3 regions of the Streptomyces sp. a15 genome follow, and region 1 is predicted to be linked to each of the others. Evidence: riboswitches for the same ligand, from Rfam matches in the RefSeq annotation. Region 1 holds a riboswitch; each other region holds the start of a gene.
What was found. Region 1 has a riboswitch for ZMP and ZTP ahead of AC5P09_RS25825 (bifunctional 5,10-methylenetetrahydrofolate dehydrogenase/5,10-methenyltetrahydrofolate cyclohydrolase). Riboswitches for the same ligand answer to the same signal wherever they lie in the genome.
Positions count from the first base shown of each region.

Region 2: linked by a shared signal. The riboswitch ahead of AC5P09_RS02305 (glycine hydroxymethyltransferase) and the one ahead of AC5P09_RS25825 (bifunctional 5,10-methylenetetrahydrofolate dehydrogenase/5,10-methenyltetrahydrofolate cyclohydrolase) in region 1 are both predicted to bind ZMP and ZTP.
Region 3: linked by a shared signal. The riboswitch ahead of folP (dihydropteroate synthase) and the one ahead of AC5P09_RS25825 (bifunctional 5,10-methylenetetrahydrofolate dehydrogenase/5,10-methenyltetrahydrofolate cyclohydrolase) in region 1 are both predicted to bind ZMP and ZTP.

Region 1 covers NZ_JBWLKM010000027.1:505-9,710, reverse strand. The annotation lists partial or broken gene AC5P09_RS25855 (IucA/IucC family protein) at 1-313, shown strand, start outside; gene AC5P09_RS25850 (hypothetical protein) at 331-846, shown strand; gene AC5P09_RS25845 (IucA/IucC family protein) at 846-2,618, shown strand; gene AC5P09_RS25840 (type III PLP-dependent enzyme) at 2,615-3,820, shown strand; partial or broken gene AC5P09_RS25835 (hypothetical protein) at 3,888-4,185, opposite strand; gene AC5P09_RS25830 (nuclear transport factor 2 family protein) at 4,362-4,730, shown strand; ZMP/ZTP riboswitch at 4,752-4,836, shown strand; gene AC5P09_RS25825 (bifunctional 5,10-methylenetetrahydrofolate dehydrogenase/5,10-methenyltetrahydrofolate cyclohydrolase) at 4,860-5,708, shown strand; gene AC5P09_RS25820 (CU044_5270 family protein) at 5,709-6,683, opposite strand; gene AC5P09_RS25815 (RNA polymerase sigma factor) at 6,676-7,233, opposite strand; gene AC5P09_RS25810 (AAA family ATPase) at 7,391-8,404, shown strand; gene AC5P09_RS25805 (glycosyltransferase) at 8,410-9,206, shown strand, end outside.
Region 2 covers NZ_JBWLKM010000001.1:485,338-494,543, reverse strand. The annotation lists gene AC5P09_RS02315 (glutathionylspermidine synthase family protein) at 1-1,053, shown strand, start outside; gene rocD (ornithine--oxo-acid transaminase) at 1,079-2,275, opposite strand; ZMP/ZTP riboswitch at 2,377-2,475, shown strand; gene AC5P09_RS02305 (glycine hydroxymethyltransferase) at 2,508-3,956, shown strand; gene AC5P09_RS02300 (hypothetical protein) at 3,970-4,671, opposite strand; gene AC5P09_RS02295 (hypothetical protein) at 5,029-5,739, opposite strand; gene AC5P09_RS02290 (hypothetical protein) at 5,914-6,873, opposite strand; gene AC5P09_RS02285 (RNA polymerase sigma factor) at 6,860-7,420, opposite strand; gene trpS (tryptophan--tRNA ligase) at 7,638-8,630, shown strand; gene AC5P09_RS02275 (2'-5' RNA ligase family protein) at 8,785-9,206, shown strand, end outside.
Region 3 covers NZ_JBWLKM010000055.1:3,997-13,202, forward strand. The annotation lists gene AC5P09_RS36345 (hypothetical protein) at 1-242, shown strand, start outside; gene AC5P09_RS36350 (hypothetical protein) at 239-550, shown strand; gene AC5P09_RS36355 (DUF6247 family protein) at 664-990, shown strand; gene AC5P09_RS36360 (hypothetical protein) at 1,065-1,226, shown strand; gene AC5P09_RS36365 (hypothetical protein) at 1,246-1,494, opposite strand; ZMP/ZTP riboswitch at 1,667-1,758, shown strand; gene folP (dihydropteroate synthase) at 1,814-2,629, shown strand; gene AC5P09_RS36375 (NUDIX domain-containing protein) at 2,629-3,021, shown strand; partial or broken gene AC5P09_RS36380 (ATP-binding cassette domain-containing protein) at 3,526-3,993, opposite strand; gene AC5P09_RS36385 (LmeA family phospholipid-binding protein) at 3,995-5,173, opposite strand; gene AC5P09_RS36390 (bifunctional metallophosphatase/5'-nucleotidase) at 5,267-7,081, opposite strand; gene mshD (mycothiol synthase) at 7,240-8,166, shown strand; gene AC5P09_RS36400 (hypothetical protein) at 8,182-8,556, shown strand; gene AC5P09_RS36405 (ABC transporter) at 8,701-9,206, opposite strand, start outside.

The sequences.
Region 1 (9,206 bases):
CGGGCCGGTCGCGGACCTCTTCGCCACCATCACCGTCCATCTGTGCGCGGGCGCCTACGCGTTCGGGCTCGCCCGGCGGGGTCGCGCCCCGCTGACCGCGCTGCTGGGGCTGGTGCGGGAGCGGCTGACGGAGGCGGTCGACAGACTCGCGGCAGAGGCAGGGGAGGCCGGGGCGGTGTTGCGCGCCCGCGTGCTGGACGCGCCGACGCTGCCGGTGAAGGCGATGGTCACGGCCGGGACACTGCTGTCCAAGGAGCGGTCGGGCGCCACCGACATCAACAAGCACTACACCACCGGCCCCAACTACCTGCTGAACGCCCGGGATTCGGCATGAGCGCCGAGGCCCTGCACCTGCCACGGTCCTCGTTCGGCCGGCGCCGGGTGCACGCGGTGGCGGGCTGCTGCTTCGCGGCGTCCTTCGCGGCGTCCTTCGCGGCGCTGGGGACGCCGCCGTATCTCACCGAGATCCTCCCCGGGTTGGGTGACCGGAACGCTCGCTGGGCGGGAGTGCTCTACGTCGTCCCGACCGTGTTCGGCGCGCCGGCCGCGCCGCTGTGGGGGCGGCTGGCGGACCGCTACGGCCGCAAACGGCTGCTGCTGGGTGCCGGGCTCACCCTCGGACTGGTCTGCCTCCAGGTACTGGCCGCCGACTGCGCCCGGGGCCGCGCACCCGGCGGGCTGTTCGGCTCGCTGGAGTTCTTCTCCAAGGCCGGCGCGGTCGCCGCCGGCGTGGCCGCGGCGGTGGGCAGTGCCCGCTTCGGTCCGGCCGCACCCGTACTGACCGGCGGTGCCGCTGCCGCCGTCACCTTCCCCCCGCTGAAGTTCCGCACCCGCTGGAGCCGTTGATGCCCTCGCTGACCCACTCGCCCGCGAGCTCCCCGAAGCTCTCGACCTCGCTCGAGCCCGGGCGGACGCCCGTCGCTCCCGCCGCACTGCCCACCGCCGACGAGGCGGTGGCCCACACGCTCCTCAACTGTCTGCTGCGCGAGGTGTCCGGCCCCGAACGCCAGTCCGTCGTGACCGACGGCCGGCTGCTGCTGCGGCTGCCGCGCCGCGGTGTCCTGCTGCGCGTCGCCCTGCGCCGCACCTCGCTGCTGGGCGCACACCGGTTCACCGGCCCGGTGAGCGAGCAGCGCGAGGGCGGCTGGGCGGAGATGGACTGGCGACGCCTGGCCGAGTACACCCACGACGAGCTGTGGCTGCGCACCGGCGTGCGCAACGAGGAGTTCCTGGAGCAGATCGCCTCCAGCCACTCGGCGATCACGACCGCCCTGACCGCCGTACGGACCGACCGAGCCCCGGACGACCGGCTGTCGGCCTACCTCGCCTCCGAGCAGTCGCTGCTGTTCGGGCACCGCTTCCACCCCACGCCCAAGGCCCGCACCGGCGACCCGCGCGCGTGGGCCGCGTACGCCCCGGAGGCGGGCGCCGCCTTCCCGCTGCGCCACCTCGCGGTCCGCAGCCACCTGATCGCCGAGGAGTACGCCGACCCCGCGGCCGTCGCCCCCTTGGACCGGCAGCGCGAGGACGTCCCGGACGGCTACCGGCTGCTGCCCGCCCACCCCTGGCAGTACGAGACACTCGGCGAGCACCCCGCGCTGCGCGCCGCCCTGGCGGCCGGTGACATCCTCGACCTCGGACCCGGCGGACAGCCTTTCGCCGCCACCGCCTCCGTGCGCACCCTGTACGACGGCGAGACGTTCCTGAAGTTCAGCCTCAACGTGCGGATCACCAACTGCCTGCGCAAGAACAGCAGTTACGAGCTGTCCGGCGCGGTCGCCCTCACCCGCGCCCTGGCCCCGGCACTCGCCGACCTCGCCGAGCGTTTCCCCGGCAGCGCCGTGCTCCGCGAGCCCGCCTACCGCTCGCTCGCCCTCCCGGGCCCCGACGGGACACCGGACCGCGCGCTGTTGGAGGGCTTCGGCGTCATCGTCCGCGAAGGCCTGCCGCGCCGGCTCGCGCCCGGCACCACTCCCCTGCTGGCAGCCGCGGTCGCCGACGAGTACCCGACCGGCGCCGCCCACATCTCCCGCCTCCTCGACGGCGCGGACGAGCGGCGGGCCCTGGACTGGTGGTCGGCGTACCTCGGCCTCCTCCTCCCACCGGTCCTGGCCGCCTACTTCGACCACGGACTGGTCCTGGAGCCGCACCTCCAGAACGTCCTCATCTGCGTCGACGGCGACGGCATGCCCGCCCAGGTCCTCTTCCGCGACCTGGAGGGCGCCAAGCTGGTCCCCGAGCACCACGCGGACACGCTCGCCGCGCTGCCGCCCGAGGTCGCGGGTCCGATGACGTACGACGCACAGCGCGGCTGGGACCGGGTGGTGTACTGCCTGCTGGTCAACCATGCCGCCGAGCTGCTCGCCGCCCTCGCCGACCTGCACCCGCGGGCCGAGGCCGCGCTGTGGGGCCGGATGCGGGACACCCTGCGGGCGTACGCCGACCGGAGCGGCTGTCCGCCGCGCCTGGCCGCCCTGCTCGCCGGGGTGCCGCTGCCCGCCAAGGCCAACCTGCTCACCCGCTGGGAGCGCAAGGCCGACCGCGCGGCCGGATACGTCCGGCTGCCGTCCCCTCTCGCCGAGGGCATCCTGCGCGACACGACCGGGAGCACCCGATGACCGATCCGACGCCCGCGGTCCGCGACCGCATCCTGTCCCTTCCCTCCACTGAACTCCCCGCCTACCTCTACGACTTGGCGGCACTGCGCACCCACGCCGCGGCCGTGCGGGCCGCGCTCCCGGAGCGGGTCGAGCTGTACTACGCCGCGAAGGCCAACCCCGAGCCGGAGATCCTCGGGGCGCTCGGCCCGTACGTCGACGGCTACGAGGTCTCCTCGGGCGGCGAACTCGCCCACGTCGCCGGGGCGGTACCGGGTCGGCCGCTCGCCTTCGGGGGTCCCGGCAAGACGCCGGACGAGGTGACGGCCGCGCTGGAGCGGGGAGTCGAACGCTTCCACGTGGAGAGCACCTACGAGCTGCGCATGCTGGCCGAGTTGGCGCGGCGCGTCGCTCCGGGGCGACGGGTGCCGGTGCTGCCCCGCGTCAACCTGCCGGTCGCCGACGGCTCGTTGGCGGGCAGCTCGCTGGCGATGGGCGGCAGGCCCACACCCTTCGGTATGGACCCCGCCCAGGCTCTCGAAGCCGTCCGCGCGCTCGCCGACGGCACCTACCCGCAGCTCGAACTGCGGGGCATCCACGCCCACTTGGCGAGCGGCCTGGAGGCAGCCGAGCAGCTGGCCGTGGCCGAGTCCGTCGTCTCGTGGGCGACGGACCTCGGTGTGCCGCTCGCCGAGGTGAACGTCGGCGGCGGCATGACCGTCGACTACACCCGTCCGGAGCTCCGCTTCGACTGGGCCGCGTACGGCAAGGGCCTCGCCCGGCTGAGCGAGGCGCACCCCGGACTCACCCTGCGCATCGAGCCGGGGCGAGCCCTGACGGCGTACTGCGGCTGGTACGCCACGGAGGTACTGGACGTGAAGGGCAGTCACGGCGAGGAGTTCGCCGTCGTCCGGGGCGGCACCCACCATCTGCGCACCCCGGCGACGAAGGGGCACGACCAGCCGTGTTCCGTACTGCCGGTGGACGCCTGGCCGCATCCCTGGCCGCGATCCGAGTCCGTGGGCGACCGGTTCACCCTGGCCGGACAGCTGTGCACACCGAAGGACGTGCTGGCCCGACGCGTGCCCGCGCCCGGGCTGAAGGCCGGTGACCGGGTGGCGTTCTCGCTGACAGGTGCCTACGCGTGGAACATCTCCCACCACGACTTCCTGATGCACCCCCGGCCCGGCTTCCACTTCCTGGACCCCGCCCCCGCGTGCTGAGACTCCGACACGCGTCGAGGGCCGCCCGGAAGGATCCGGACGGCCCTCGGGCAACAGGCGAGAACGGTCAGCCCCGGACAGCGGGCAGCAGCCCGGTGACGGGGGCGACGAGGTCGGTGACCTGGTGCAGCTGGTTCAGGTCGTTGACCCGGTTGAGCCCGGCCAGCTGCGCCGAGATCCGCGGAATCTCGCCCCGGTGCTCCGCGGGGATGTCGCTCACGACGAGCGAGTCGAGCGTGGCGATGGGGTTCAGCTGACCGGTACCACGGAGCAGCCGCGTCGGCCGCGTTCGCGAGCGGAGCGGCGAGGCCGGTGACCCCGACGGCGAGACCCACGGCGGCGACGATACGTCGTGTTGAGATCATGCCCTCAGCAACGCCGAGGGAGCCCTGCCGGACACGGGCGGCCGCCGCCGCTCACCCGTGAGGCGCAGCGCGCGGACTGCGCTTGCCGAGCCCGCCGGGGCGGAGGAGCCTCGAAGGGAGAGGCCCCTCGCGGCCCGCTCCTCGCCGGGCCGCGGCCTTTTGAAGGAGGTCACATCATGGGCAGTGCGGCACGCTCCGGCTTCGACGCCGAAACCCTGCGTCGGGCCATCGAAGGACACACTGCGGCGAATCTTCTGTCGCTCTACGCGGACGACGCGGAGATACGCGTCGTGGACCGCAACACCCAGCCCAGCCACCCCAAGGTCCTGCACGGCCGGGACGAGATCGGCGAGATGCTCGAGGACGTGTACAGCCGCGACATCAAGGCGCACAAGCTTGAGCAGTGCGTCGTCCAGGAAGACCGCGTCGCCTTCACCGAGAGCTGCGAGTACTCCGACGGGGTGCGCGTGTTCTCCGAGTCGATGGTGTCGCTGCGGGACGGGAAGATCGCCGACCAGACCATGGTCCAGGCCTGGGACGAGTAGCCGAAGCAGGAGGTTAGGCTGTCGGCGGGCCGTGACTGGCGCTGAGGTGGAGCACCACCGGGGAGCGGCCCGCCGTAAACGAATGCCGTGCGCCTGGGCGATCCCGTCGACTCAGCTCAGGAGTGGATCATGTCTCAGGCCCGGCTCATGGACGGCACCGCGCTCGCCCGGCGCACCCTGGAGGACACCGCCAAGCGGGCGGCCGACCTCACGGAACGTACGGGAGAGGCTCCTTGCCTGGCGACCGTCCTTGTGGGTGAGGACCCCGCGTCCGTCACCTACGTCCGGATGAAGCAGAACCGCTGCCGCAAGGCCGGCATCGAGTCGCGGCACGTGGCGCTGCCCGCCGCCACGACCACCGAGGAACTGGTCGGCACCCTGCGGACCCTGTCCGAGGACGCCGGTGTGCACGGCATCCTGCTCCAGCATCCGGTGGGCGCCCACATCGACGAGCGGGCCGCGTTCGAGGCCATCGCGCCCGAGAAGGACGTCGACGGCGTCACCTTCTCCTCCTTCGCCACGATGAGCTTCGGCCTGCCGGGCTTCGTGTCCTGCACGCCGGGCGGGATCATGCGGCTCCTCGACGAGTACGACGTCGACCCGGCCGGCAAGCGGGCCGTGGTCGTGGGCCGCAGCGCGATCCTCGGCAAACCGGTCGGCATGCTGCTGCTCGCCCGGGACGCGACCGTCACCTACTGCCACTCCCGCACCCGGGACCTGTCCGCGGCCGTCCGCGAGGCGGACATCGTGGTCGCCGCCGTGGGCCGGCCGCGGCTGATCCGGGGCCAGGACATCAAGCCCGGCGCCGTGGTGGTCGACGCCGGGTACAACGCCGGGAACGTCGGTGACGTCGACTTCGACTCCGCCGTGGAACGGGCCTCTCTGATCACGCCGGTGCCGGGCGGTGTCGGTCCGATGACGATCGCCACGCTGCTGGAGCAGACCGTGGACGCGGCCACCCGGCAACTCGGGGTGTGATCAGCGCATCCAGGCGCTGTACTCCATGACGTCGCCGGTCCTGAGGCCCCACTCGGGCTCGGCGACGGTGGCGGTGCTCTCCAGCCCCAGGACGGCGCCCGTGGCCGGGTCCATGATCAGCATCCGGCGGGCGCCGGAACCGTCGTACACATACGCCTGACCACGCCGGCCGAGGCGGTCGGTCACCTGACCGACCGGCCGCAGCCCCTCGGCGTCCGCGAGGAGCCGGGCCAGCGCCGCGTTCTCGCGGGCGCCAAGGGTCCAGTGACCGAGCAACACGCCGACGGAGTCGAGCAGTTGGGGCGTGCTGAGCGGCGTATCGCTATACCCCGCCTCCTGCAGATAGGCGCGCAGCCGCGTCGGGTCGTGCGGCGGCGCCGACTCGGGTGGCGCGTCGCTCCAGCTCGGCCCGAAGGTCTGTCTGCTGATGACGTGCCCGTCCGCCACCAGGCGGGGCTCGCCGTCCTCGTCGGACAGGACCGGCCGGCCGGGATGCCTCGGGTCGGTCGCCACGACCAGTTCCGTGTGCGTGTCGTCGGCCTTCCAGCGCACGATCCGCTCCTCGGCGAACGTGACCGGGGGCTTGTCCTCCGCCATTCCCATGCTCCACGTCAGGACGTGCGTGCCCTTGCGCAGCCCGGGCGAACCGTCGGCCGCGTCCTGCCCGGCACGCTCGGCCAGCAGCTGGAGGGGTACGAGGGCGGAGTCGGCCCGCACGACCAGCGGGCGGGGAGCCGCGACCGCGGGGGGTGTGTTCGGGCCGCCGAGTACGAGGGTCAGCGCGAGGGCGGCCACGACGGCGGTGGCGACCAGGCCCCAGGCCAGCCGGGCGCGGCTGCGGGAGCCGGGGGTCTGCCCGTGCAGGAGCCGGTTCAGCTGCCGCTCGGCGTGATGGTCCAGGGGCCCGTCGCCGAAGTGGGGGGCGTCGACCGGGACCGGGTTGGCGCGGCGCAGGAGTTCCAGTTCGTCAGCCATGGCCGTGCTCCTTCGACGGGTTGGACGGGTGTGCGCCGGCGGCGAGCGCGGGGTGGAGACGGTCGATCTCGGCTCTCAGCCGGCGGCGGGCCCGGTGCAGCCGCATCGACGCGGCCCGTCGTCCGCAGCCGAGGGCGACGGCCACCTCGTCGATGCCGAGTTCCTCCCAGGCCGTCAGGCGCAGTACCTCCTGGTCGGCCGGGGAGAGCCGGGCGAGCGCGTCGTGCACCCAGCCGCCCGGTGTCTCGGCGTCGGGGCCTGCCGCGAGGTGCCGCCCGTGCACGGTGTCGTCGTTGCCGAGCCGGTCGACGAGCCGGCGGCGGCGTCCGTGGCCGCGTACCGCGTTGGCCAGGCAGTTGCGTGCCACGCCGTACAGCCAGGGCAGGGGGGACGCCGGAAGGTCGGCCCGGCGGCGCCAGGCGACCGTGAACACGTCCGCCACCACTTCCTCCACCTCGCTGGTACGCCCGTCCAACCGCCGCGCGACGTAGCGGCTGACCGCCCAGTAGTGCTCGCGATAGGCAGCGGCGAAGTCCTCGTCGTTGCTCATGTTCCGTTCGTGTCCGGCACCTTCGTGATCGTCACACCCGTCTTGGGTGACGCTCGTCGCTCCCGTCCCGGGGGCGAGCGCGGCCGTCAAGTTGTCTTGCTCGGACACAGGCCCGTCTCTTCAGCCCGACCGGGGCGCCGCTGGCAAGGAGTTGGCCATGGACGCGCAGGACACGGCCAAGAGACTGCGGGCGATCAGCGACGAGTTGTCGGACCGTTTCTACGAGCGGGCCGACGTGGTGCGGACTCTGGTGGTGACGCTGCTGGCCGGACAGCACTCGCTGGTCCTCGGCCCGCCCGGAACGGCGAAGTCCGAGTTGGCCCGGGAGCTCACGGGCCGGGTCGAGGGGGCGTCGTACTGGGAGATCCTCCTGTCCAAGTTCACCGCGCCGACCAGGATGTTCGGTCCCGTCGACGTCGCCGCGCTGGCCCGGGGCGAGTACCGCCAGGTCTACGAAGGCCGCGCCACGACCGCGCATGTCGCGTTCATCGACGAGATCTTCAAGTGCTCCACGGCGGCGCTGAACGAGACGCTGGGCTTCCTCAACGAGCGGATCTATCACCCCGAGAGCGGCGGCGAGCCGATCCGCTGCCCTCCGATCGGGGCCATCACGGCGAGCAACGAGCTGCCGAGCGGCGAGGACACGGCCGCGATCTACGATGGCCTGGCCGTTGCAGTCCCACTACGTGTACCCGGCCGCGGGCAGGCCCGCGGCGACGAACGCGTCGACCTGCTGCTTGATCACGTTGTAGTCGATCTTCGCGGCGAAGCTGTTCCAGGAGGCCCAGCCCATCGGGGCGGTGGGCACCGGTATCTGACGGGCCGTCGCCGCGAGCGCAGGAGCCGGCTGGACGAACAGCAGGGCGGCCGTCGCGGTCAGGGCGAGGACGAGGGCGCGTACGGCCGTGGCTCTGCAGCGCTGCATCAGGCCTCTGACGGCCGATCGGGGGGAACGCGGTGGGGGGTACATGCGGCTCCTTCGCGCGGGAAGAACACCCGAGACGGTCGAGATTTCGAACGGAGATCGGTTCTTCGAACGGTGTGCGCGCCGAACGTAGAGCCACCGGAGGGGCAAGTCAACGGACGTGACAAGGGTGAACTCGCCGTTGTGCACGGGTCGTTCGCCCGGGACGGCGTACCCTCTCCGCCATACTGGCCGTCGTGCGCGTAGCGATCATGACGGCGGGATCCCGGGGTGACGTGGCCCCCTACACCGGCCTGGGGCACGGCCTGGCCCGTGCCGGACACGAGGTCACCCTGGTCACCCACGCCCGGTTCGAGCCGCTGGCGGTGCGGGCGGGGCTGCGGTTCCATCCGCTGCCGGTGGACCCACTGGCGGAGCTGGAGTCAGCTCGCGGGCGGGGGCTGCACCGCAGCGCGACCGGGGTGGGCAAGCTGGTGCGGGTGGTGGCGATGGCGCGGGCGCTGGCCGGGCGGATGACCGACGACCTGGTGGCGGCGGCCCGCACCAGCGACGCGCTGCTCCTCGCCGCCTCCCTCGGCCCGCTGGGGCACACCATCGCCGAGGGGCTGTCCCTGCCGAGCATGGGCGTCCACCTCCAACCCCTCTCCCCCACCCGGGAGTTCGCACCGCCGATGCTGGGTGTCGGCTCCTGGGGGCCCCTCGGCAACCGGGTCGCCGGGGTGGGTGTGAGCCTGGCCGTCGAGCAGGTCTTCGCCGCGGCCGTACCGCCCGTGCGGGCCCGGCTGGGGCTGCCCCGCGCACGTACCACCGCGGGGCTGCGGACCCGGGAGCGGCAGGGCTGGCGGGTGCTGCACGGTTTCAGTCCGCTGGTGGTCGCCCGGCCGCGCGACTGGCGGGCAGGGCTCGACGTGACGGGCTACTGGTGGCCGTACGACGGTCAGGCCCGGCTCCCGTCCCGGCTGGAGGAGTTCGTCGACGCCGGACCGCCGCCGGTCTTCGTCGGGCTGGGCAGCGCGACCGTGCCCGATCCGCGGCGGCTCGGCGCCGA
Region 2 (9,206 bases), on a different contig from region 1:
CTCCCCGAGGTCGAGGCCCTGGAGGAGGTCGTCGAGGAACTCCACCGGATGTGCCTGACGGCAGCCGAGCACATCGTCGCCACCGACCGCTTCGCCGACCTCGGCATCACCGACCCCCGCGTGGCCGAGTCGGTCGCCGAGGCCTGGCGCCGCCGCGCCGAACTACCCTCCGTCTACGGCCGTTTCGACCTCCGCCACGACGGCACGGGCCCGGCGAAACTCCTGGAGTACAACGCCGACACCCCCACTTCACTCGTCGAGGCCGCCTCCCCGCAGTGGTTCTGGATGGAGGAGCGCTTCCCCGGCGCCGACCAGTGGAACTCCCTCCACGAACGCCTCGTCGCCGCCTGGAAGAACCAGGCCGCCCTCCTCCCGCCCGGCAGCCCTCTGTACTTCGCCCACTCCTCGGCCGACGAACTCGGCGAGGACCTCATGACGGTCGCCTACCTCAAGGAGACCGCGGACCAGGCCGGCCTCGACACCGACTGGATCTCCATGGAGGAGATCGGCTGGGACCTCCTCTCCGGCCGTTTCGTCGACAACCAACTCCGCTTCATCCGCAGCTGCTTCAAGCTCTATCCCTGGGAATGGCTCACCACCGACCGCTTCGCCGACCACGTCCTCGGCACCCTCGACAACGGCGGCGGCACGGGCAGCACCCTGTGGATCGAACCGGCCTGGAAGATGCTGCTCAGCAACAAGGCCCTGCTGGCGATCCTCTGGGAGCTGTTTCCAGGCCACGCGAACCTCCTCCCCGCCTACCTGGACGGTCCCCGCGAGCTGGCGACGACGACCGGCTACGTCGCCAAGCCTCTGCTCGGCCGGGAGGGCGCAGGAGTGACGGTCCACGAGCCCGGCGCCGACCCGGTACCGGTGGTACGCCAAGAAGCCTGCTGCTACCAGGAATTGGCCCCCCTTCCCGACTTCGACGGCAACCGGGTCGTCCTCGGCGCCTGGGTCGTGGAGAACGAGTCCGCGGGCCTCGGCATCCGCGAGTCCTCCGGCCTGGTCACCGACGAGTACGCCCGCTTCCTGCCGCACGTGATCCTCTGAGAAACCCCTGCAGTCCGCGGAATCCCTACAGCCCCAGTACCGCACGCAGCTGGGCCAGCCCCCAGTCCAGATCCTCCTCTCCGATCACGAGGGGCGGCGCGATCCGGATCGTCGCCCCGTGCGTGTCCTTCACCAGCACCCCCAGGTCCATCAGCCTCTCGGAGACCTCCCGTCCCGTGCCGTACGACGGCTCGATGTCGACGCCCGCCCACAGCCCACGCCCGCGCACTCCCGTCAGCCGCCCCGTCCCGGCCAGCGCTCCCAACTCCCGGTGCAGCCGCTCGCCGAGCTCCGCCGCCCGCGCCTGGTACTCGCCTGTCCGCAGCATCGCGATCACCTCCAGCGCCACCGCACAGGCCAGCGGATTCCCGCCGAACGTCGACCCGTGCTCCCCGGCCCGGAACACCCCGAGCACCGCCGCGCTCGACACCACCGCCGATACCGGCACGATCCCGCCGCCGAGCGCCTTCCCCAGCACATACACGTCCGGCACCACGCCCTCGTGCTCGCACGCGAACGTCCGCCCCGTCCGCCCCAGCCCCGACTGGATCTCGTCCGCCACGAACAGCACGTTCCGCTCCCGCGTCAGCTCCCGCACCCCCGGCAGATAACCGGCCGGCGGCACCAGCACCCCCGCCTCGCCCTGGATCGGCTCCAGCAACACCGCCACCGTGTTCTCGGTCAGTGCGGAGCGCATCGCCGTCAGATCCCCGTACGGCACGATCTCGAAGCCCGGCGTGTACGGCCCGAAGTCCGCCCGCGCCTCCGGGTCCGTGGAGAAGCTGATGACCGTCGTCGTACGCCCGTGGAAGTTGTTGCCGGCGACCACGATCTTCGCCATCTCCGACGGCACGCCCTTGACCCGGTACCCCCACTTCCGGGCCGTCTTCACCGCCGTCTCCACCGCCTCGGCACCGGTGTTCATCGGCAGCACCATCTCCATACCGCACAGCTCGGCGAGTTCCTCGCAGAACGCGGCGAACCGGTCGTGATGGAACGCCCGCGACGTCAGCGTCACCCGCTCCAACTGCGCCTTCGCCGCCTCGACGAGCCGCCGGTTGCAGTGCCCGAAGTTGAGCGCCGAGTAACCGGCCAGCAGATCCAGATACCGGCGCCCCTCCACGTCCGTCATCCAGGCACCGTCCGCGGTGGCGATCACCACCGGCAGCGGGTGGTAGGTGTGCGCACTGTGGGCTTCGGCCGCGGCGACGAGCCCCTCCATAGCGTTCACGCGATCTCCCTGAGGTGGCGGTGGCCTCCTTCCTATCGTCGCTCGGATGGTGGACGCGGGACCTGGGCGACGCGGCGTGCCCGGTAGGCTGACCGGCGGGCCGTGACTGGCGCGCTGGGATGGGATGAACCATCGGGGAGCGGCCCCTGGACTGTGTCCAGCACCGAGTGCCGTGCGCCTGGGCCGTACCGTGAACGCTGAAACACGACGTCCGGAGGTCCCCATGCCAGCCGAACCCCTCTCCCACGAGTCCACCGCCTTCCGTGCCGCCCTCGACGTGATCCGCGCCGTCGAGCCGCGCGTGGCCGACGCCATCGGCCAGGAGGTCGCCGACCAGCGCGAGATGCTCAAGCTGATCGCCTCCGAGAACTACGCCTCCCCGGCCACCCTCCTCGCGATGGGCAACTGGTTCAGCGACAAGTACGCCGAGGGCACCATCGGCCGCCGCTTCTACGCCGGCTGTCGCAACGTCGACACCGTCGAGTCCCTCGCCGCCGAGCACGCGCGCGAGCTCTTCGGCGCCCGCCACGCCTACGTCCAGCCGCACTCCGGCATCGACGCCAACCTCGTCGCCTTCTGGTCGGTCCTCGCCCAGCGCGTCGAGGTCCCCGCCCTGGAGAAGGCCGGCGTCCGCCAGGTCAACGACCTCTCCGAGGCCGACTGGGCCGAGCTCCGCCAGGCCTTCGGCAACCAGCGCATGCTCGGCATGTCCCTGGACGCCGGCGGCCACCTCACCCACGGCTTCCGCCCGAACATCTCCGGCAAGATGTTCGACCAGCGCTCCTACGGCACCGACCCCACCACCGGTCTCCTCGACTACGAGGCCCTGCGTGCCACGGCCCGCGAGTTCAAGCCGCTGATCATCGTGGCCGGCTACTCCGCCTACCCCCGTCTCGTGAACTTCCGGATCATGCGCGAGATCGCCGACGAGGTCGGCGCCACGCTCATGGTGGACATGGCCCACTTCGCCGGTCTCGTCGCCGGCAAGGTCCTCACCGGCGACTTCGACCCGGTCCCGCACGCCCAGATCGTCACCACCACCACCCACAAGTCGCTGCGCGGCCCGCGCGGCGGCATGGTCCTGTGCGACGACTCCCTCAAGGACCAGGTCGACCGCGGCTGCCCGATGGTCCTCGGCGGCCCGCTCCCGCACGTCATGGCCGCCAAGGCCGTCGCCCTCGCCGAGGCCCGCCGGCCCTCCTTCCAGGACTACGCCCAGCGCATCGTCGACAACTCCCGCGCGCTGGCCGAAGGCCTGATGCGCCGGGGCGCGACCCTGGTGACCGGCGGCACGGACAACCACCTCAACCTGATCGACGTCGCCTCCTCCTACGGCCTCACCGGCCGCCAGGCCGAGGCCGCCCTGCTCGACTCGGGCATCGTCACCAACCGCAACTCCATCCCCTCCGACCCCAACGGAGCCTGGTACACCTCCGGTATTCGCATCGGCACCCCCGCCCTGACCACGCGGGGTCTCGGCACCGCCGAGATGGACGAGGTCGCGGCCCTCATCGACCGCGTCCTCACCTCCACCGAGCCCGGCACCACCGGCAAGGGCGCCCCCTCCAAGGCCCAGCACGTCCTCGACCCGAAGATCGCGGACGAGGTCGCCCACCGAGCCACCGACCTCGTGGCCGGTTTCCCGCTGTACCCGGAGATCGACCTGGGCTGACGCCCGGCCCGCATCAGAGATCGATCAGCTCCTGTCGTGGTTCCTCCCGCGGCGGTCCGGTTCCCGGCCGGGCCGCCGCGCGGCGTATCAGCAGCGTGCCGCCGACCCCGGCCGCTAACCCGGCCGCGAGGCCCGGTATCGCCCACCAGGCGCCGCTCGCCGCCGACCCGGGCCCGCCGCCCGGCACGCCGGCATCGCCCAGACTCTCGGCCGCCGCCCTCTCGTCGGGCTCGCCGAGCAACTCGGCCCAGCTCATCCGCTCGAAGACCGAGCGCGGAGCCCGATGCCAGCGGATGTCGTCGTCATCCACGTCCGGCGCGGCATCCGAGCGCACCCATGGCGTGCCGTCCTCGGCCACGAACAACTGGTCCTGCCGCTCCATCGCCACGTCACCACCCGGCGCCGCGTCTGTCTGCGGCCAGCCCCCGATCCCCGTCAGCCCCCACACCACGGTGATCCGCACCGGTGGATACCGGCCCTCGTCCCACGCCTGAGACACCCGCTCCGTCCCCGCGTACATCGGCTCCAGCAGTTGCCAGAGGCGGGCGAAGTCCGGCTCGCCCGAGCGCACCGCCGTCGTCCGGCCCGTACCGCCCGCGACGACCACCGCCACATTCGGGGCGTCCCGGCCCGGCCCGTGGGGGACCGCGTCCGCGGCCGCCATCCCGCACAGGGCGGCGGCCACCGACATCGGCACGAAGACTGCGAGCCGCATGCCCGCACGTCTGCACTGGGCTGTCACGTGCACGCCTGCACGTTCGCAGGTGGCCCTCGCCCCCATGCCCGCACGTCTGCACCGGGCCGTCACCCGCGTGCCCGCGCCGACGTCCTGGACCGCCATCCGTGCCCTCGCCGGTGTGCCGGCCCTCATCCTGGCCCTCATCCTGGCCCTCATCCGTGCCCCCCTCATCCGTGCCCCCCTCACCCGTGCCCTCGCGCGTGTACTCCGGGTCCTCACCCGCGCCCCCGCCCGCGTCCGCCACGCCATCATCCGTAGCCCCGCGCGTTTGGTCCCGATCGCCATCCGTCCCCCTCCACGTCGCTCATGGCAGCCGTCGCCCCTGCGGCCGTCTCACACGTCCCGCAATTCCTGCCGCGGCCCCGGCTCCCGTCGCGGTCGGTCCCACGGCCTCCACCGCATCCGCGTGGCGGAGGGCCGCAGCACCAGCGCCAGGGCGGCTCCGGCAGCCGCGCCGGGCAGCACCCACCACCAGTCGGTGCCATCGCCTGGCCGTGCTTGCGCAGTCGGCGCGACAGCCGCGTCGGTCGCTGCGTCCGTGGTGCCGGCGTCGGCGTCGGCGCCCGTGCCGGTCTCGCCGCCGACGCCGGACTCGCCCGTCTCCCAAGGTGCCGGGAAGATCCCGGAGCGGCCCTCGTCCGACGTCTTGCCCATCACCCCAAGGTCCTTGAGCAGCGCACGCAGTTGGCCGGGGCGCTGGGCGCGGTGCCATTGGCCGTTCACCGTTTCCGGGAGGTTCGCGGCCGTGTGTATCCAGACGTCGTCGCCGTCCGCCAGCGGGAAGACCCGGTCGAGGCGCCAGGGCGACACGTCGTGCACCATCCACGTGACGTTGATCTGCCGGGCGGCCGTCAGATTGGCCTCCGGCGGCTTGTCGCGGACGCCGGTGCCGGGGGCGCCCAGCAGCTGTTCCAGTTCTCCGTACTCCTCGTCGGAGTAGTACAGCGCCGCTGTCTCCGTGCTCTGCGGCGAGACCACGAGCACGCTCGTCGGTCCGCCCGCCGACGCGGAGGAAGCCCCCCACAGCATCAGCGCCGACGTCATCACCAACACTCCTGCCAGCGCCGTCAGTTCACGACACCGGCCGCTCCACCCGACCCCGAGCCTGCGCATCCGAACCCCCATACAAAGCCAGACGATCCCCGGGCGGCCCGTCCGCGAGCCGCTTGTCACTTCTGGTACACCGCCCGACCCGCCGGGGTTCCCACCCCGCGCGCACTATTTCGGGGACTCCTCCGGTGCCCCGTCGAGGGACTTCGCGATCTCCACCGCCCGCCCCTTCGACGCGACCCCCTCCAGCCGCAGCGTCACGTCCGTACCGCCGGAGCCGTGCATCCACAGCAGCGTCGGCCCGGCGGTCCGCTCCTCGCGGGTGTAGCGGGAGCCGTGTGCGTCCACCAGCCAGAAGCTGAGCAGGTGCGGCCGGGGGAACCACAGGGCCGTGTTGCTCGGCGTGCCGACGTCCGCGGGATCCGTGCTCAGCGAGATCCACACGGGCTGCTCGGACACGCTCTTGGCGAAGCCGATGTCCAGGCCGGCCCGGTACTGGTCCAGCCGGACCGTGCGCCCCTGCTCGCGCCAGCACAGGCTGACCAGGAACCGACCCTGCGGCTCGTCGGTCACCGACACCGCGTCCGGCGCGCCCAGTGCCGGCGGAACCAGCGGCTCGAAGCCGGCCTCGTGCTCCGCCCCCGCGAGCGACAGCGACCCCTCGCAGCCGGGCACCTCGGCGCTGGTCGAGGGCGCCGCCGACGGGTCGTACCGCACCTCGACCCCGCCGAAGTCGAACCAGTCGAGGACCGCGGCCCGCACCGGGGGCGTGAGCGCGAGGACCGTCAGCAGGCCGCACAGCGCAGCGGTCAGCGACCGCCACCGCGCCCGCGTCCAGTACCGGGCCGCACGCAGTCGCTCACCGGCCGCCGTCGGCTCGGCCACCGGGGCCGGGATGTGCTCGGCGATTATCTGCTGCAACACCCGCTCGACCATCGAGTCGGACCCGGCGCCGCCCGGGGGATCCAGCGAACGCCCCAGCGCCCGCAGCTCCTCCGGCAGCCGGGCGGGCTCGCCACGTCGGCGCCCCTCACCCAGGTCACTGTCACCACGGCGTCCCTCACCCACGTCAGCGGGGCCGCCCTCACCGTCGTACGCACCCCGCTCCGGCTCCTCACTCACGCTCATCACCCCCTTCCCGAGGCTGAAAATCCGGCAACAGCCGGCTCATCTTCCGCAGGGCGCGGTTGAGCCGTGATTTCACGGTCCCCCGGGGCCAGCCCAGGGCCTGGGCCGTCTCGGACTCGTCCATCTCCAGCAGATAGCGATAGGTGACGACCAGGCGGTGTTCCTCGCTCAGCTTCTCCAGGGCGGTCAGCAGGGCGGCGCGGCGCTCCGTCTCCAGCGTGGCCACCGCTGGGTCGGCCGATTCCGGTATCAGCGGCTCCGCTTCCGCGAAGGCCGCCTCGCGACCGGCGAGCGTCCGCTGCCGGGCCGCCGTCCGCACTGTGTTCCTCGTCTCATTGGCCACGATCGACAGCAGCCACGGCTTGAACGACGCGCCGTCCTCGAACCGGCCCAGCGCGCAGTACGCCTTGACGAAGGCCTGCTGCACCACGTCCTCCGCGTCCGCACCCGCCCCGAGCGCGGCGGCCGCCCTGAGCGCGAGGCCCGTATGGGCTCGCACCAGCTCCGCGTACGCCTCCGGCTCTCCGGCGCGTACGCGGGCGATCACCGCGGCCTCATCGACGATGCGGCCCCCCTCCCGCGTCCTCACACGATTGGTACACCGCTCGGCGCGGATCGGTTCCCACCCGTGTCCCATCTGTTTCCGACCAGTTCCGGATCGCCCCCCGGGACCTGAGAGAATGGTGTGCATGGCCTCTGATCGCCCACCCGTCGCCCACCACAGCCCTCAAACGGGGCGCTCCGCGCCGCTGCCTAAATTCCGAGTGCTCTCCGGAATCCAGCCCACCGCAGGCTCGTTCCACCTCGGCAACTACCTCGGCGCCGTCCGCCAGTGGGTGGCCCTGCAGGAGTCCCACGACGCGTTCTACATGGTCGTCGACCTGCACGCGATCACGCTCCCGCAGGACCCCGCGGACCTGCGGGCCAACACTCGCCTGGCCGCCGCCCAGCTCCTCGCGGCCGGTCTCGACCCGGAGCGCTGCACGCTCTTCGTCCAGAGCCATGTCCCCGAGCACGCCCAGCTCGCCTGGGTCATGAACTGCCTCACCGGCTTCGGCGAGGCGTCCCGCATGACCCAGTTCAAGGACAAGTCCGCCAAGCAGGGCGCCGACCGCGCCAGCGTCGGCCTGTTCACGTACCCGGTCCTCCAGGTCGCGGACATCCTGCTGTACCAGGCGAACGAGGTCCCGGTGGGTGAGGACCAGCGCCAGCACATCGAGCTCACCCGCGATCTCGCCGAGCGCTTCAACGGCCGCTTCGGCGAGACCTTCACCATCCCGAAGCCGTACATCCTCAGGGAGACGGCCAAGATCTACGACCTTCAGGACCCGTCGATCAAGATGAGCAAGTCGGCGTCCACCCCGAAGGGGCTCATCAACCTCCTCGACGATCCCAAGGCCACCGCCAAGAAGGTCAAGAGCGCGGTCACCGACACGGACACCGTCATCCGCTTCGACGCGGAGCACAAGCCGGGCGTCAGCAACCTGCTCACCATCTACTCGACCCTCACGGGCGAGGGAATCGCCGACCTCGAGCAGAAGTACGAGGGCAAGGGCTACGGCGCGCTCAAGACGGACCTCGCCGAGATCATGGTCGAGTTCGTGACGCCGTTCCGCGAGCGCACCCAGCAGTACCTCGACGACCCGGAGACGCTGGACTCGATCCTCGCCAAGGGCGCGGAGAAGGCGCGCGCCGTCGCCGCGGAGACCCTGTCCCAGGCGTACGACAGGGTGGGCTTCCTGCCCGCCAAACACTGAGCCGTACCACCACAGGCGCACCACCGCACAGGCGTACCACTGCGCAGAGCGCTGCACATCACTACGGTTGCGCCTGCCCACCAACACAGCCGTGGCCGTACAGTCGATAGCCGGACGGCTGGGAACGAACTCGAACAGGACGACAGGAGACGACGTGGGGACCGTAACGATCGGCGTGTCGATCGCGGTCCCGGAGCCTCACGGCAGCCTGCTCCAACAGCTGCGCGCGGGCTTCGGCGACGCGGCGGCCCACGGCATTCCCACGCACGTCACGCTGCTGCCGCCGACGGAGATCGACGAGGCCATGCTGCCGGCGGTCGAGATGCACCTGACCGAGGTCGCGGCGGCCGGCCGGCCGTTCCCCATGCGGCTGTCCGGCACGGGTACGTTCCGGCCGCTGTCGCCCGTCGTCTACGTCCAGGTCGCCGAGGGCGCGGAGGCCTGCACCTGGCTGCAGAAGCAGGTCCGGGACGCCTCGGGCCCGGTGGCGCGCGACCTGCAGTTCCCGTACCACCCGCACGTCACGGTCGCCCACGGCATCGACGACGAGGCCATGGACCGCGCCTTCGAGGAACT
Region 3 (9,206 bases), on a different contig from region 1:
CCGCCAGGGGCCGCCACCGAACCGCTCCCACCCAATCGCCCCTCCGGGAAGTGATGTTGGCGCCCCCTCTCGACGCCCAGTCCTTTGAGCAGGACACGCCGCTCGTACGCCCGTACCTCCTCACCGCGGAAGAACGCCACGAGCGCAGACTCCAGCGGCAGCGGCGTCGCGCCCTGTGGCTCGCCGTCCACGGCATCGACGTAGGCCCGCGCCACATCCACGGCATGGAGGTCTCCGCGTGAGCACCTCCGAGCACCCCCGCACCGCCGACGTCCTCCGTCTGCTGCCCTGGAGCACCCCCGAAGGCAACCCCTGCTACCTCAGCACCGACAGCGACCACAGCAGGCTCTCCCAGCTCGCCGACGACCTGGAAGAGGCCCAGATCGACTCGGGCGAACAGGTACTCGCGGGAGCCAGGGCCGTGCTGGCCGACCCCAAGGCCGGCGAGCGAGCCGTGCGCTTCGCGCTCACCAGGGCGGCGGAATGCCTGGCGGACCTCCTCCGTATCGCGGTCAGCCGTGGCGAACGCATCCCCCGGAGGGAACCGTGAACCTCAGTCTCACCGTGTCATCGCCCGCATCCTCCAGCACTCCGCACCCGGCAAGCTCTACCGTGGACGTCCGGTCATCACACGCCGTCCCTGCCGGAGAAGAGAAACCGATCATGGCTCACGAGGTGGATCCCCACTCCTGCGAGAGAACTCCCGAGGCGATCCGAGCCGCTCTGCAGCGGCGACCCGACTGGCTGCAGGGCTTCGAACAGGACTGGCTCAGCGCGGCGGCCGAGTTCGATCAGGCCGCGCTCGACGCCGTGACCGACAAGTGGTTCCCCTTCGCCCTGGCCTGCGCGACGCCCGGCTACCTGGAGGAGGTCGAGCAGACGGTCAAGCGGATGACCGAGGGCGACACCGAGGGCATGGTCTTCCGGGACTCGGACGGCAACGCCTACGACGCCGAGAACCGGCCGATCGACGCGGGCAGGTCGGGGTGAGTGCGTACGCGATCAGATACGTCGACCGCGCGGCTCAGCGAAAGGCCGTGTTGAGCCTGCCCCGACGCGCTTCCTTGGAGGATCTGGAAAAGAGGCTCAGCCTCAATCCGTTCGGTCCGCCCGCGATCAGCAACCGGGACAACAGCTGGTCGGCCGCCTTCCAGGGCGGCTTCATCACCTACGTGGTGTCCAACCGCCACGTCGTCATCAACGTCATCGACCTGGTGGCCGTCTGACCAGGAGAGCTGGGGCCGCTCAGCTGTCCGGCAGCGTTCCTGGCAGGTCGAAGGTCTTCGTGCGGCCCGTCCCCGTGTCGACGCGGGTCACCGTCTTCTCGGTGTAGAAATGCCAGCCCGCCGAGGTGACGGTGATGTCGAGGGAGGCCGCCACGCCCTTGATCCGGGCTCGGTGGAGTTCCTTGCCCGTGGTGGTGTCGAGCTCCATGATCTCCTTGTCGTCGCCCGTCGCCGCCGCGAGGAGGAGCGAGGAGCCGGTTGCCGTCACCGCGTCGCGATGGTTGGCCTCACGTTCGACAGACGGTCCAGCCGAGCCATGCGTACGCATTGGCTGCCGTCTGTGGCTGTAGGGGCTTGGCCGCCCGGCTCCCGAGGGCATCCGGGCCGCCACAGCAGAAGTCGCACGGCACGGACATCGGCTGCGTGGCCCGGATAGAGTGGGGGCGAGCCGTGACTGGCGTGTCGAGATGGGCGTAACCATCGGGGAGCGGCTTCGTCACATGGACGTGTGCCGCGCGCCTGGGCTTCTTGGGAGCAACCTGGGAGGCACCGTCGTGGTTCGGCACTTATACCCCTCACCCTTGGGCATCGGTCGGCCCTTGTTGGTCGGGATCGTCAACATCACTGCCGACTCGTTCTCGGACGGCGGCAGGTTCCTGGCCGCCGAGGATGCGGTGCCGCATGCGCGGCGGCTTTGGTCGGAAGGGGCCGACATCGTCGAGCTGGGCCCTGCGGCCAGCCACCCGGGCGCCCAGCAAGTGACTGCCGCTGAGGAAATGCGGCGGCTGACCGTCGTCATCGACCGGCTGGTCGCCGAGGGTGTGCCGGTGTCGGTCGACTCCTTCCTGCCGGAGACCCAACGCTTCGCAGCGGCTCGTGGGGCCGCGTACGTGAACGACATCCAAGGCTTCCCCGACCCGGCCCGGTACGAAGAACTCGCCGACACCGACTGCCGACTCATCGTCATGCACTCTGTGCAGCGCATGGGACCCGCCACCCAGGTCAAGACCGATCCCGCCGTGGTGTGGGCGGGGATCGAGGAGTTTTTCGCCGAGCGGCTGGCTGCGCTGGAAGCGGCCGGCATCGGCCGGGAACGGCTGGTCATCGATCCAGGGCTGGGCTACTTCCTGGGCACAAGTCCGGAACCGTCGCTGAGAGTCCTGGCACATCTTGAGCAGTTGAAGGCGCGGTTCGACGTGCCGGTCCTGGTTTCCCCCTCCCGGAAGTCGTTTCTTCGGGAGCTCACCGGGAGCAGTCTCTCGGGTATCGGTCCGGCAAGTCTGGCGGCGGAGCTCTACGCGGCCTGCCACGGGGCGGACTACATCCGCACCCACGACGTTGCCGCCGTCCGCGACGCACTCACCGTCTTCAACGCCCTGGACGCGGGCAAGGCAGGTGCGTGATGGAGCAGCGAGAGGCGATCGTCGCCGTGGTGCGGCGAGGCGCGCGGGTGCTCGTCATCCAGCGGGGCCCGCTGGCCCGGCTGCCGGGGTACTGGGCGCCCCTCAGCGGGAAGTTGGAACCCAGTGAGACGCAGGAGGAAGCCGTGGTCCGGGAGGTGCATGAGGAGGTCGGCCTGAGGGTCACACCCGTGGCCAAGGTCTGGGAGTCGCAGACCGAGGACGGCGCCTTCCGCCTGCACTGGTGGACCGCCGAGGCAGAGGAAGACGAGGTCGTGATGCAGCCGGGCGAGGTGAGCGACGTGCGCTGGGTCACGCCGCAAGAGTTCGCCCGGCTTCAGCCCGTCTTTGCGGCCGACCGCGTGTTCTTCGACCGCGTGCTGCCTCAGCTCTGACGCCTCAAGTCGCTGTGTGGGCGGTCGGCAGGAGCCGTCGGCCGCCCACACGCTTCCTGGTGTGTCAGGCCAGGATCTCGTGCAGCCAGGCCCGCTCGGCGCGGCTGGTGGCGCGGGCCATGACGAGCATGCCGCAGCGGCGGCCGGGATACGGACCGGCGCGTTCTACATCTGCTTGGGCCTGCTCGGCGGCGCCGTCAGTTCCCTGTGGACAGCCCTGCCCGCCGCCCCCGTTTTCGGCATCGCTCCGGGATCGGACTGCTCGCCACCGTCTCCACCTCGCTCACCGCTGCCCTCGCAGACGGCGACTGGCGCGAGCCGGCCGATGTCACGTTCTTGGCAACGGCCCTCCGGAATCGCTCTGCTCGACGTCGGCTCCGCCTTCTGGGGCCTGCTCGCCGGGCTGCTCACTTCTTCTCCGCCGGAGACGGCGCCGGCTGGACTGAGGCAACTCCCCGCACCCCGCGCTCACCCGTGCGGGGGCTCTGCATGGCCGGCGCCCGCTCACCGCCGCATCATCAGCGTGTCCTCCGCCCTCCCCTCCAGCACCCCCGGCACAGGCCCCGCCAGTCGCGCATACGTCCCACCCCGGGCCACCAACTCGGCGTGCGTGCCAACCTCCACCAGGCGTCCCTCGTCGACGACCAGGATGCGGTCGGCGTCGGGGGCGAGGCTCAGGTCGTGGGTGATCATGATGGTCGTACCGCCGGACATGAGGCGGCGCAGCGGTCGGACGATCTGGCGGGCCGCTACCGAGTCGAGGCCTGCCGTCGGTTCGTCGAGGACCAGGACGGGGGCGGCGCGGAGCATCGCGCGGGCGATGGTGATGCGCTTGAGTCGGCCGCCGGAGAGGGCTGCCGTGCCGGGGGCGATCCGGGTGTCGTAGCCGTCGGGGAGCGCGGTGATGAAGTCGTGCGCGGCTGCGGAGCCGGCGGCCCGTTCGATGTCCGCGTCGGTCGCGCCCGGGCAGCCTTTACTGGCCGAAGGCCAGCCCCTGTCCCGCCAGTCGAACCCGGATCCCGTCCTTCTCCACCCGCACGTCCCGCAGCCACAGCTCCCCGCGTTCCGGCTCGGGCAGCCGGAAGCCGAGGGAGAGCTGGTCGGCGAGGACCGGGCGGGTGAGCCTGGAGAGGGCGTCGAGGAGCGCCGGGTCGAGGCCGAGGCGGTCGAGTACCTCGGGGTGGGCCAGGGTCAGGTCGAGGAGGTTGACCCGCATGGCCTGGTGGACGAAGTCGCGGGAACCGGTCAGCGCGGCGAGCTTGTCGTCGTTGCGCAGCGCCTCGCGGACGGTCGCGTCCGGCACCCCCATGCGCCGTACGACCGACGGCACCCCCAGCAGCGCCCGCACCTTGCGCGTCTCCCGGGCCAGCCGGCTCACCGACTTCGGCGTCAGATGCAGACCCTCCGAGGCACGAACACCGGGCCGGTACGTCGCCAGGTCCCCCACGTCCAGACGCATACCGCCGATCGTCGTGGCAATGCCCTGGTCGCCTGCGCGCCCGATGCGTACGTCGGCCCGCAGCCGCAGGTCGTGTCCGGCGACCGGCAGCGTGCCGCGCGCCAGGATCCGGTCCCGGCCCTGTCCCGTGAACGTCACCTGGGACGCGCCGAGTTCACGGTTCAGGTCGGCGAAGGAGAGCAGCACGTCGCCGTTCAACTCCGGCACCCGGGCCCCGCGCACGGAGGTCGGCCCGTCGCCGTCGAGGGTGATGTCCCGGGCCGTCGCCGACACCGAGGCCAGCGTGATCCGGTCGGCCGACACGTCCGGAACGGTCACCTTCACCGAGTCCAGGCGCCCGTCGACGAGTTGGGGCAGGAAGGGGAAGCCGTCGATCTTCACCTCGGGTGCCGCGGTCAGTTTCAGGCGGTCCTTGAGGGCGTCCGCCGCCCGGTGCTCGGCGTAGAGCACGGCCCAGCGGTCGGCGAGGGTGAGGAACGCGGCGAGCACCAGCAGGCCCGCCACCGCCTTCAGCGCGAACGGCAGTCCGGCGAAGCGACCGCGCCTACGACGCCGGCCGCCCCGGCGGTGCTGGGGCGGGGACCAGGGTTCGTCCCCGCCCGGCACTTCAGGTACATCAGATACTTCGGATACTTCGGATACTTCAGGCAGGTCTGCGTAGGGATGCGTCGATATGTGGTGGGGGGCGCGCATCGATCCATCCGACCACGCGTGTGCCCCCCACCCGCAACCTCAACCCGAGGTATGCGACTCAGCTCACGATCTACTTGCTAATGCTCTACTGCTCTACTGCACGACCGTGATCCGGTTAGTCACCGGCGGCGCGATCGGGCTGGTCGCCGACGAGTTGGCCGTCAGGTACTGCTCCAGAGCCGCCAGGTCGTCCCCGCCGACCAGGTCGTTCGTGCCCAGGCCCAGCGTCGTGATGCCGTCGCCGCCGCCCGCGAGGAAGCTGTTCGTCGCGACGCGGTAGGTGGCCGCCGGGTCGATGGCCGTGCCGTTCAGCTTGACGGTGTCGGCGAGGACGCGGTCCGCGCCGGTCTTCGTCATGTCGAGCGTGTACGTCAGACCGGTCGACGGCAGCAGGATCTTCGGCGCCGCCGCGTTCGAGCCGCTCACCTGCTCCTTGAGGATCTGGATCAGCTGGGCGCCGGTGAAGTCCTGGAGGTTCACGGTGTTGGAGAACGGCTGCACCGTGAAGCCCTCGGCGTACGTCACCACGCCGTCGCCCTCGGTCCCCTTGGCCGCGTAGGTGAGGCCCGCCCGGACTCCGCCCGGGTTCATCAGCGCGAGGTCCGTCTCCGGGTCGAGCTCCTTGCCGTACGCGAGTTGCGCGTCGGCGATGAGGTCGCCCATCGGGGACTCGGTGCCGGTGCTGGGTATGTCGGCGGTGATGTAGCCGATCGGGCGGTTGCCGATGGGCGCCGCGAGGGTGTTCCACTTGGCGATCAGCTCGGTCATGTCCGTCGCCTTGGGGACGGTCCGGGTGACCACGTGGTTCGCGGACGGCACGGCCGTACGGGCGATGTCACCCGTCCAACGGTCGTACGTCAGCGTGGTGTCCGTGTAGAGGCGGCCGAAGGACGCGGCCGAGGTGACCGTACGCGGCTTGCCCGCCGGGTCGTTGATGGTGCACGCGTACGCGGCGTGGGTGTGGCCGGTGACCAGCGCGTCCACCTGCGGGGTGATGTTCTTGGCGATGTCGACGATCGGGCCGGAGATGCCGTCGCCGGCGCCCGGGGAGTCGCAGTCGTAGTTGTACGCGGTCGAGGCGGGCAGGCCGCCCTCGTGGATCAGCGCGACGATCGACTTGACGCCCTGCCTCTGCAGCACCTTGGCGTACTTGTTGATCGTCTCGACCTCGTCCTTGAACTTGAGGCCCTTGACGCCCTCGGCGGAGACGACGCCCGGGGTGTCCTCCAGGGTCACGCCGATGAAGCCGACCTTGACGCCGTTCTTCTTCCACACCCAGTAGGGCTTGAGGATCGGCTTGCCGGTCTTCTCGTCCAGGACGTTCGCCGCGAGGTACGGGAAGTCGGCGCCCTCGAACTCCTCGTCCGTGTAGCAGCCGGCGGTCGGGTGGCAGCCGCCGTTCTGCATACGGGCCAGCTCCTTGGCGCCCTCGTCGAACTCGTGGTTGCCGACGGAGGTGACGTCCAGGTCGAGCTTGTTCAGCGCCTCGATGGTGGGCTCGTCGTGGAAAAGGCCCGAGATCAGCGGGGAGGCACCGACCATGTCGCCGCCGGCCGCCGTGATGGAGTACTTGTTGCCCGCGCGGGCCTGGCGCAGATGGGTGGCGAGGTACTCGACACCGCCGGCGTCGATGGTCTTCGTCGTCCCGTCCTCGTGCACCTCGGTGACCCGGCCGGAGGAGCCGGACGGCGGCTCCAGGTTGCCGTGCAGGTCGTTGAACGACAGCAGCTGCACGTCCTGGTAGCGGCCCGACGTCTGACCGCCGGGCTTGCCCTTGGTCTCGCCCGCGTTCGCCGCCGAAGGCAGCGCGGCCGCCAGCGCCCCGGCCGTGGCGAGACCGGCGGCCGCGGCCACCAGCCGGTACGTACGACGTCTGCGGTGCTGCTGCGACTGAGATGTGGCTGGCATACGCCCCCCTGTGTTTCTGGTGAGGAAGTGGGTGAGGAAGTGGCCCCGTCCCGGCGCAGCCTAGGGTCAACGCGCGTAGCGCGACAGAGGTTTCGTGGTTACATCCTGGTTGCTTCTTTGCCGCCACTTTGCCGCGGCCTCCCCTTACCCTCGTACGCATGACCAGCGATGACACCGCACAGCCCGGCATCTCCCGCTCGATCGAAACGCACTCCGCACTCGCCCCGGACCGGACCGAGGCAGTGCTGGAGCTGCTCGCGGAGGCGGCCCGGAACGACGGGCAACAGGCGGTGTCCGAACAGGGGCGGTTGCAGTTGCGGGGCGGCCCACGCGAAGGCGTGTCCCATTTGCTCCTGTCTGTGGGTCCCGAACTGGTCGGCTACGCCCAGTTGGAGGACACCGACCCGGTGGAGGCGCCGGCCGCCGAACTGGTCGTCCACCCCGCGCACCGCGGCCACGGCCATGGACGCGCCCTCGGCTCGGCCCTCCTCGCCGCGTCCGGCAAGCGGCTGCGGGTGTGGGCGCACGGCGGCCACTCCGCCGCGCGGCACCTGGCGCAGGTCCTCGGCCTGACGCTCTTCCGCGAACTACGGCAGATGCGGCGCCCGTTGGCGGGGCTGGACCTGCCCGACCCGGTGCTCCCCGAGGGCGTGACCGTCCGCACCTTCGTCCCCGGCACCGACGACGCCGCCTGGCTCGCGGCCAACGCGGCGGCCTTCGCCCACCACCCCGAACAGGGGTCGCTCACCCAGCGGGACCTCGACGACCGCAAGGCCGAGCCGTGGTTCGACCCCGCCGGCTTCTTCCTCGCCTTCCGCGGCGACGAACTGATCGGCTTCCACTGGACGAAGGTCCACGCGCAGGAGCGGCTCGGCGAGGTGTACGTGGTCGGTGTACGGCCGGGCGCCCAGGGCGGGGGACTGGGCAAGGCCCTCACGACGATCGGGCTTCGGCACCTTGCCGGACAGGGGTTGCCTACGGCGATGCTGTACGTCGACGCCGACAACAAGGCGGCGGTGTCGGTGTACGAGCGGCTGGGGTTCGTGACGTACGAGACGGATCTGATGTACCGCACGGAGACGTGACAGGCCGTGACAGGCATGGGGGGCGTATCAGGCATGGGCAAGTGGGTCGTGATCGCGGAGTACCGCAGCGGTGACTACGACGAGAGCGAGTTCCTCGACGCGGGGAGCACGAAGTACCAGGCGCTTGAGGTACTCCACGGCCTCATCCACACGTATCTGCCGCGGTCCGGGATCAACGAGAAGTGGCGCCGGGTGTACCGGCTCGCCGACCGCGAGTCGTATGTGGTGATGATCAAGGGGTCGGTGACTCTGTGGCACTGCACCCTGCGGGTGGCGGAGCTGGTCTTGGACTCGGCCGATCCGGCCCTGGCCAAGGCGGTGCAGGCGGAGGGCGCGGCAGCCCAAGCGGCTGCCGCGCCCCAGGACCGGATCCCGCCCGGCTATCGCTAGGGCAATGTCCGGCGGATCAGGTCGCAGGAAATCGGCGCTGCCTGATCGACGCCCCAGATCGGCGCCCGCCGCAGATCGGCGCCCGCCGCGGAGCGGCTGATGTCACTGCTGCCCCGCGTCTGCGGCATGATCCGCCGGACATGCCTAGGGCGATCCTGGCACGGCACCCCGCGGGTGGCGCCGCAGCACGTGCCCCCGCCGTACCGGCTCCGGCCCGCACACCCCCCACACCAGCACCGCCGCCGCCAGCACCACCGCCCACCGTTCGTGGGCGGCCTCCCACCGCGGGTCGTCGGGCGAGACGAACAGGGACCAGCGGTGCGGCAGGAGCAGCCCGGCCAGGATCGCCGTGGTCAGGACGCTCGCCGCGACCGACGGGCCCGGCTCGGGCTCGTCCGCGAACCTCACAGCCGTCGCGGCGGCGGCCAGTGCGAGGGCGGCGGTCGCGCCGGCCTCCAGGGTGAGGGCGCCGACCGGGGGCCGTACCTCCTCCGGTACGAGGGCCAGTATTGCCGTCCACCACAGCACCGCCACCGGCACGACCCACGCCACCCGCAGCCCCGTCCGCACCCAGCGCCGGGTGGTGACGGGCACGGTGAGGTGCCGGGCGGGGTCGTCCAGCAGGAACGCCAGGCCGAGGGCGAAGGCGA